DNA from 2 places in the Lysobacter sp. ESA13C genome. Region 1 is predicted to be linked to the other one. Evidence: predicted binding sites of a transcription regulator. Region 1 holds the regulator's gene; the other holds the start of a gene.
What was found. The regulator sigma-54, encoded in region 1, starts transcription at its own class of promoters, with help from an activator protein. The targets are predictions, from matches to a motif close to TGGCACGNGCNTTGC.
Positions count from the first base shown of each region.

Region 2: the regulator sigma-54 is predicted to act here: its motif matches at 1,820-1,834, upstream of glnA (type I glutamate--ammonia ligase).

Region 1 covers NZ_JAHXYK010000003.1:555,102-558,838, forward strand. The annotation lists gene hprK (HPr(Ser) kinase/phosphatase) at 1-33, opposite strand, end outside; gene LC490_RS08550 (PTS sugar transporter subunit IIA) at 228-692, opposite strand; gene raiA (ribosome-associated translation inhibitor RaiA) at 735-1,064, opposite strand; gene LC490_RS08560 (RNA polymerase factor sigma-54) at 1,296-2,705, opposite strand; gene lptB (LPS export ABC transporter ATP-binding protein) at 2,788-3,507, opposite strand; gene lptA (lipopolysaccharide transport periplasmic protein LptA) at 3,507-3,737, opposite strand, start outside.
Region 2 covers NZ_JAHXYK010000001.1:22,797-26,533, forward strand. The annotation lists gene glnA (type I glutamate--ammonia ligase) at 333-1,742, opposite strand; gene LC490_RS00105 (undecaprenyl-diphosphate phosphatase) at 2,033-2,839, shown strand; gene LC490_RS00110 (DUF2750 domain-containing protein) at 2,871-3,362, shown strand; gene LC490_RS00115 (META domain-containing protein) at 3,448-3,737, shown strand, end outside.

The DNA of each region.
Region 1 (3,737 bases):
GAACAGTTCGCCTGCACGGATGCTCTTGCTCATGGGCGGAAGTTTACGAGCAAAGCGATGGCAGTGTCCGCATCGGCGCGGACCCGCTCGCGTCCTCGGCGCGGTGTGAAGCAGATGGGGCGGGCGAGCCGATAGACCGGCTCAGCGGCTCGGGGAACGAACTGGGCTGGGATCAGTGCGTCTCAGATCCGTACGCCTCGAATCGCCACGGCTCAGAACGGCACGGCTCAGGCCGCGCTGCGGCGGCAGTGATCCAGCAGGCGATAGCTCAGCTCGGCGACGTTCGGTGCCGTGCGCAATCGCTCGAGAAAGCCGTTATCGGCGAAGCGTTCGGCCAGTTCCGCCAGCAACTGCAGATGTTGCTGGACGTGGTGCTCGGGAATGGCCATGGCCAGGACCAGGTCGACCGGGCGCCCGTCGATGGCGCCGAAATCGATCGGCTGGGCCAATCTGAGAAAGGCGCCGCGGCTGTTTTCGAACAAGGGCGTGCGCGCGTGCGGAATGGCGACGCCGTGGTCGATGGCGGTGCTGGCGAGGCGTTCGCGTTCGCCCAGGCTTGCGCGCAGGGCGAACGCAGTGGAGGCATTGCCGTCGCAGAGCATGCGTGCGGCGACATCGAGCACGGTATTGCGATCGCCGGGTTCGACCACGATCGCGACCCGTTCCGCACTCAGTAATTCATAAAGCGGCATGACAGCGTGTCTGGATCGATGACCGGGTCCCGGGGACCGGGTTCAGCCTACGAATTCGCCATTGCGTGCGAGGCTTTCGCCACGGTGATGGTCGACTTGCTTGCTCTTGTGCTTCATCAGCAGGCGGTCGAGCTTGTCGGCGAGCAGATCGATGGCGGCGTACATGTCGATGGCGGCGGCATCGCAGTGCAGGGTACGGCCGGCGATGAGAACGGTGGCCTCGGCGCGATGGTCGGGCTTGTCGAGACTGAGCTGGGTACGCACGTCGAAGGGTTGGTCGAAATGGCGTTGCAGACGGGCCAGCTTGGTTTCCACATAGTCACGCAGGGCTGCAGTGACTTCCAGTTGCTGGCCGTGGGTTTCGATACGCATCGGAGACCTCCTTCACGTCGCGGGAGAATGCAGACTGGGCTCCGGACCGTCGGTCGTCGACGGCTCCGGGGCCTGATTGACGCCCTGGCCGGGGCCAGGGATTCCAGCATCTCACGCTCAGCTCTGGGTGCAAGTGGCAAGACCGCAACAATGGTCGTAGGCCACTGCTAAGGCACTGATTCTATGGGGAATTGAGGCCGAAATCCCGCGGCTTTGCGGGATTTGGCGGCCTCAGGCCATGCGCACGCGCTCTTGCGACGAGGGAATGCTCATCGCCTCGCGGTACTTGGCCACGGTGCGGCGCGCGACCGGCACGCCGGTGGCCTTGAGGGTTTCGGCCAGGCGCGCGTCGGACAGGGGTTTGCGCGGGTTCTCGGCCTCGATCAGGCGCCGGATCATGGCCTGGATCGCGGTGCTGGAGGCCTCGCCGCCGGAGCCGGTGTCGATGCCGGAGGCGAAGAAAGCGCGCAGCGGCATGGTCCCGCGCGGGGTGCGCGCGTACTTGCGGGCGATTGCGCGCGAGACCGTGGATTCGTGCAGGCCGACTTCGGTGGCGACCTCGCGCAGGGTCAGCGGGCGCAGCGCGCTGTCGCCGAATTCGAGGAAACCGGCCTGTTGCTTGAGCAGGCAGCGCGCGACCTTGAGCAAGGTGTCGCCGCGCGCTTCCAGGCTCTTGAGCAGCCAGCGCGCTTCCTGCAGATGGCCGCGCAGATAGCTGGCGTCGGAGGCGTTGGCGTGGCGGATCATGCTTTCGTAGCCGCGATGGATCGAGATGCGCGGACGCATCGCTTCCGACAGGGCCACGCGCCACAGGCCGTTCTGGCGCCAGATCACCACGTCGGGGGTGACATAGGTGTCGGTGGAGATCGCGCCCATCTGCGCGCCGGGACGAGGGTCGAGCGAGCGCAGCAACTGCACCGCGATCTCGACCTCGGCGATGTCGCGCTTGAGTTCGCTGGCCAGGCCGGCCGCGCCGATCCGCGGCAGGCGTTCCAGCGGTTCGCCGGCGATCACCAGGGCCAGGGCCTTGCCAGGGGTGTCGTCGGACAAGGTGTTGAGCTGCAGGCTCAGGCACTCGCTGAGCGAGCGCGCGCCGGAGCCGACCGGGTCGAAGCGCTGCACCTGGTGCAGCACGGTCGCGACTTCTTCCTCGCTGACGCCCATCGCCAGCGATTCGACGATCGCGGCCAGGCTTTCGCGCAGGTAGCCGTCGTCGTCGATCGCCTCGATCAGGGCCACGCCGATGCTGCGGTCGCGCTGCGACAGCGGGCTGAGGTGCAGTTGCCACAGCAGATGGTCGTGCAGGGTCTCGGCCTCGGCGACCTGTTCGGCCGCGGGCGAGTCTTCATCGCCGTGATCGGAGGGCCCGACCCGCTCGTACCAGGTCTCGCCGTCGTCCATGGTCCATTCGGGTTCGGCGGTCGGCGCTTCGGCGCCTTCCTCGGTGCTCGGCGGCGGGCGCGGTTCGTCTTCGTTGACCGCGGACGGGTCGGTCCAGTCGAGCAGCGGATTGCTCTCGATCGCGGTGGCCAGTTCGGCTTCCAGTTCGACAGCCGACAGCTGCAGCAGGCGAATCGCCTGCCGCAATTGCGGCGTCATCACCAACTGTTGTCCGAGCGAGGCTTGGAGGCGGGGCTTCATCATCGATTGCTAACGCGACCTGAGATGGCTGTCGGCCCGGGCCGCGCGTCGTGGGCGCCGTCCGCGCCCGGCAACCGCTAGGTTACAGACGGAACTGCTCACCCAGATAGACACGGCGGACATCGGGATTGGCCAGCAGCGCGTCCGGAGCCCCCTGCGCGAGCACGCCACCGTCGTTCAGGATATACGCCCGGTCGCAAATGCCCAAGGTTTCACGGACGTTATGGTCCGTGATCAACACTCCGATGCCGCGATTCTTGAGATGGCGCACGATTCGCTGGATCTCGCCGACCGAAATGGGGTCGACGCCGGCGAAGGGTTCGTCCAGCAGCATCAGGCGCGGGCGGGCGGCCAGGGCACGGGCGATCTCGACCCGGCGGCGCTCGCCGCCGGACAGGCTGGCGCCGAGCTGCTCGGCGACATGGGTCACCTGCAGTTCGTCCATCAGGCTGGCCAGCTCGCGCTCGATGCCGGCGCGGTCGAGGTCGTCGCGCAGTTCCAGCACCAGGCGCAGGTTGTCGGCGACGCTGAGCTTGCGGAACACCGAGGGTTCCTGAGGCAGGTAGCCGACGCCGTACTTGGCGCGGGCGTACATCGGCTCGGAGGTGATGTCCTTGCCGTCGAGGACGATCTGGCCGGCATCGGCTGGGACCAGGCCGACGATCATGTAGAAGCAGGTGGTCTTGCCGGCGCCGTTGGGGCCGAGCAGGCCCACCACTTCGCCCGCATCGAGGGTCAGGCCGAAGTCGCGCACGACCTCGCGCGAACGGTAGGCCTTGCGCAGGCCTTGTGCGACCAGCATCAGCCGCCTCCCTTGGCCGGCGCGGCGGTCTTGCTCTTGGGCAGCATGCGAATGTTGACGCGGCCGCCGGTGCCACCGCTCTCGACCTGGCCGGTCTTGGAGTTGTAGACGATGCGTTCGCTCTTGATGGTGTCGCCGTTCTTGTCGACGTAGGCGTTGCCGGTCAGGACGATGGTGTCCTTCGGCATGTCGTACTCGATCTTGTTGGCGCGGCCGTTGAACGGAGCGCC
Region 2 (3,737 bases), on a different contig from region 1:
TTTCTCGGTTTCGGGGTTTGCGTTCTGCTTCGTTTTCGGTTTTCGGTCCGGGACTTTGCCCTGCGTGCCCTGGGTTTGTTCGGGCAAGCCGCTCCCGCGACGTCGACCTCAGGCCGATATCGGGTGGCGTGGGCGAGTGGCGTCGCCCGGGTGGGTTCGTCTTCCCTGAAAGCGACACGGCCCGGAGCGTTAGCCCCGGGCCGTGTGCTGGTTACCGCATGTCGCGCATCGCGTCCGCGCGCCGCCGCGTGGCATCCCGCCGCGCCGCATCGAAGCGGCGCGGGCGATCGGGACGGCAGGCGGGTGGCGGCAAGGCGTAGGCGCTCATGTGATCAGACCGCGTAGTACATCTGGTATTCGAGCGGATGCGTCGCGGCGCGGAACTTGGTCACTTCCTGCATCTTCAGCGAGATGTAGCTGTCGATGAAGTCGTCGGTGAACACGCCGCCGGCCTTGAGGAAGTCGCGGTCCTTGTCGAGCGCTTCGAGCGCCTGGTCGAGCGAGTGGCACACGGTCGGGATGCCCTTCTCCTCTTCCGGCGGCAGGTCGTACAGGTCCTTGTCGCTCGGCGCGCCCGGGTCGATCTGGTTCTTGATGCCGTCCAGGCCGGCCATCATCAGCGCGGCGAAGGTCAGGTAGCCGGACTGGATCGGGTCGGGGAAGCGCATCTCGATGCGGCGCGCCTTCGGGTTGGCCACGTAGGGAATGCGGCAGCTGGCCGAACGGTTGCGGGCCGAATAGGCCAGCATCACCGGTGCTTCGTAGCCCGGCACCAGGCGCTTGTAGCTGTTGGTGCCCGAGTTGGTGAAGGCGTTGATCGCGCGCGCGTGCTTGAACACGCCGCCGATGTACCACAGCGCCATCTGCGACAGGCCGCCGTAGCCGTCGCCGCTGAACAGGTTGACGCCGCCCTTGGCGAAGGACTGGTGCACGTGCATGCCGCTGCCGTTGTCGCCGACGATCGGCTTGGGCATGAAGGTCGCGGTCTTGCCGTTGCGGTGGGCGACGTTCTTGATGATGTACTTCATCGTCAACAGCTCGTCGGCCTTGGCGACCAGCGAGTTGAACTTGGTGCCGATCTCGCACTGGCCGGCGTTGGCGACTTCGTGGTGGTGCACTTCGACTTCGATGCCGACCTGCTCGAGGGTCTTGCACATCTCGGCGCGGATGTCGTGCAGCGAGTCGAGCGGGGCGACCGGGAAATAACCGCCCTTCACGCCCGGACGGTAACCGCTGTTGCCGCCTTCGTATTCCTTGCCCGAGTTCCAGGCGGCTTCTTCCGAATCGATGTGGAAGAAGGTGTGGCCCATCTCATTGGCGTAACGGACCGAGTCGAAGATGAAGAATTCGGGTTCCGGGCCGAAGAAGGCCTGGTCGGCGACGCCGCTGGACTTCAGGTAGGCCTCGGCGCGCTTGGCGACGCCGCGCGGATCGCGCGAGTAGGCCTGCATGGTCGCCGGGTCGAGGATGTCGCAGGTCAGCACGACGGTCGGATCGGCGGTGAACGGGTCCAGGAACGCAGTCGAGGGATCCGGCAGCAGGATCATGTCCGACTCGTTGATGCCCTTCCAGCCGCTGATCGACGAACCGTCGAACATCTTGCCGTCTTCGAACAGCGAGGGCTCGACGATGGACTTGGGGAAGGTCACGTGGTGCTGCACGCCACGCATGTCGGTGAAACGCAGGTCGACGAATTCGACCTTGTGATCCTTGATGAGCTTTTCGACCTGTTCGAGAGACATGTTCGTTCCGGGAATGGGGAGTCGGGTGAAAGAGTCGTGCAACACGAGGGCATTGAAGCCGCCTGCCTATTGGGGAAGCAAGCGTCGTGCCAACTTTCAGTCGCCGGTAAGTCAATGAAATAAAAGCGAATCCTCGATTCACTGCCGACAGAACGCACCAGATGAGCGCAACGAAGCAAGCAATCGCACCAAATTAGTGCAGCACGCTTTCCGTTATTCTGGCGCGCCGCCGCGAACCCCCGATCGCGCCGCCGGCGTCCCGACTCCCCGACCCAAGACCCCCGCCCCTAATGACCGACCTGCTCGCCGCCCTGCTTCTCGGCATCATCGAAGGCATCACCGAATTCCTGCCGATCTCCAGCACCGGCCACCTGCTGATCGCGCAACACTGGCTCGGGCATCGCTCCGACCTGTTCAACATCTCGATCCAGGCCGGCGCGATCCTGGCCGTGGTGGTCATCTATTGGCGCCGGCTGTGGACGTTGGCGACCGGCTTCGGCCAGCGCGACAACCGCGACTACCTGTTCAAGCTCGCCCTCGCCTTCGGCGTAACCGCGGTGCTCGGCATCGCGGTCAAGAAGGCCGGCTTCTCCCTGCCCGACCAGGTGCTGCCGATCGCCTGGGCGTTGGTGCTGGGCGGTGTGTGGATGATCGCGGCCGAACATTTCGCCGCCAAGCGCGCCGCCGCGCTCGGCGAACGCAGCGAGATCACCTGGACCGTTGCGACCCTGGTCGGCATCGCCCAGGTCGTCGCCGGCGTGTTCCCGGGCACCTCGCGCTCGGGCGCGACCATCTTCATCGCCCTGCTGGCCGGCACCACCAGCCGCGCCGCGGCGACCGAGTTCACTTTCCTGATCGGCATCCCGACCATGTTCGCGGCCAGTGGCTACGAACTGCTCGGCGTGCTCGGCACGCCCGCCGCGGCCAACGAAGACTGGAACGCGCTCGCGGTGGCCTTCGTCGCCTCGGCGGTGACCGCCTTCATCGCGGTGAAGTGGCTGTTGCGCTATATCCAGACCCACCGTTTCACCGCGTTCGCGATCTACCGCTTCGTGTTCGGCGCAGCGCTGTTGCTGTTGATGCCCTCCGGTAGCTGATCGCATCGCCCCACCGGCAGGAGCCGCCGCCATGAACGAAGCAGATCGCGCCGCCGAACAAGAGTTGCTCGACTACGCGCAGTTGTCCGGACCCGAGCGCTACGCCGCCTTCGTCGCGGCCATCGCAGGCACCGGGCAGTTGTGGGTCGCCGAATCCGGCGAATTCGTCCTGACCTTGTTCGACGCCGACGGCCAGGAACTGCTGCCGGTATGGCCCTCGACCGGCACCGCGCGCGCCGCCCTGGCAGCCGCGCCGAACCTCAAGGGCTATGCGCCGGTGCTGCGCGAATTGGAAGCCTGGCGCGCGAAGGCCGCACCGGCGCTGACCGAAGCCGGCCTCGGCGTCGGCGTGTTCCCGAACACGACGATGCAGTGCGCGGTGGTCACCCCGGCGGAACTGCTGGGGCATATCGACGCCGTGCTCGCCGACGAAAGCGAGCAGGAAGACGACGGCGACGGCCGCCTCGACCTGGAGCGCGCCCAGCGCGAACTGGCGCAAAAGTTCGCCAAGCCGAAGTCCTGAACCCCGCGCGGCGCGACGGCGCGTTCGCCCAGGAGCCGCGGGCGCTGTCGTGCCCGCAGCGCATCCCCTTCGACATGGAGTCGGCATGCACCGGATCTGTTCTGCCGCAGCGCTCGCCGCGGCGCTCGCGGCCTGTTCGCTGTCCTCATCCGTCGCGTCGAAACGCTCGGCCCCGACGTATCCGCTGCCGCAGACCCAGGCCGGCTTGTTGCGCGCCTTCGATTGGTATCCGCTGGAGGCCACCGATGCGCAGGGCCGTCGCGTCGGCGAGCTGCGCGGAGCGCGTCGACGCGGCCTGCATGTGAGCTTCGGCGACGAGAGCTATCGAGTGAAAGGGGCCTGCAACACCATCAGCGGCGCCTATCGGGTCGAAGG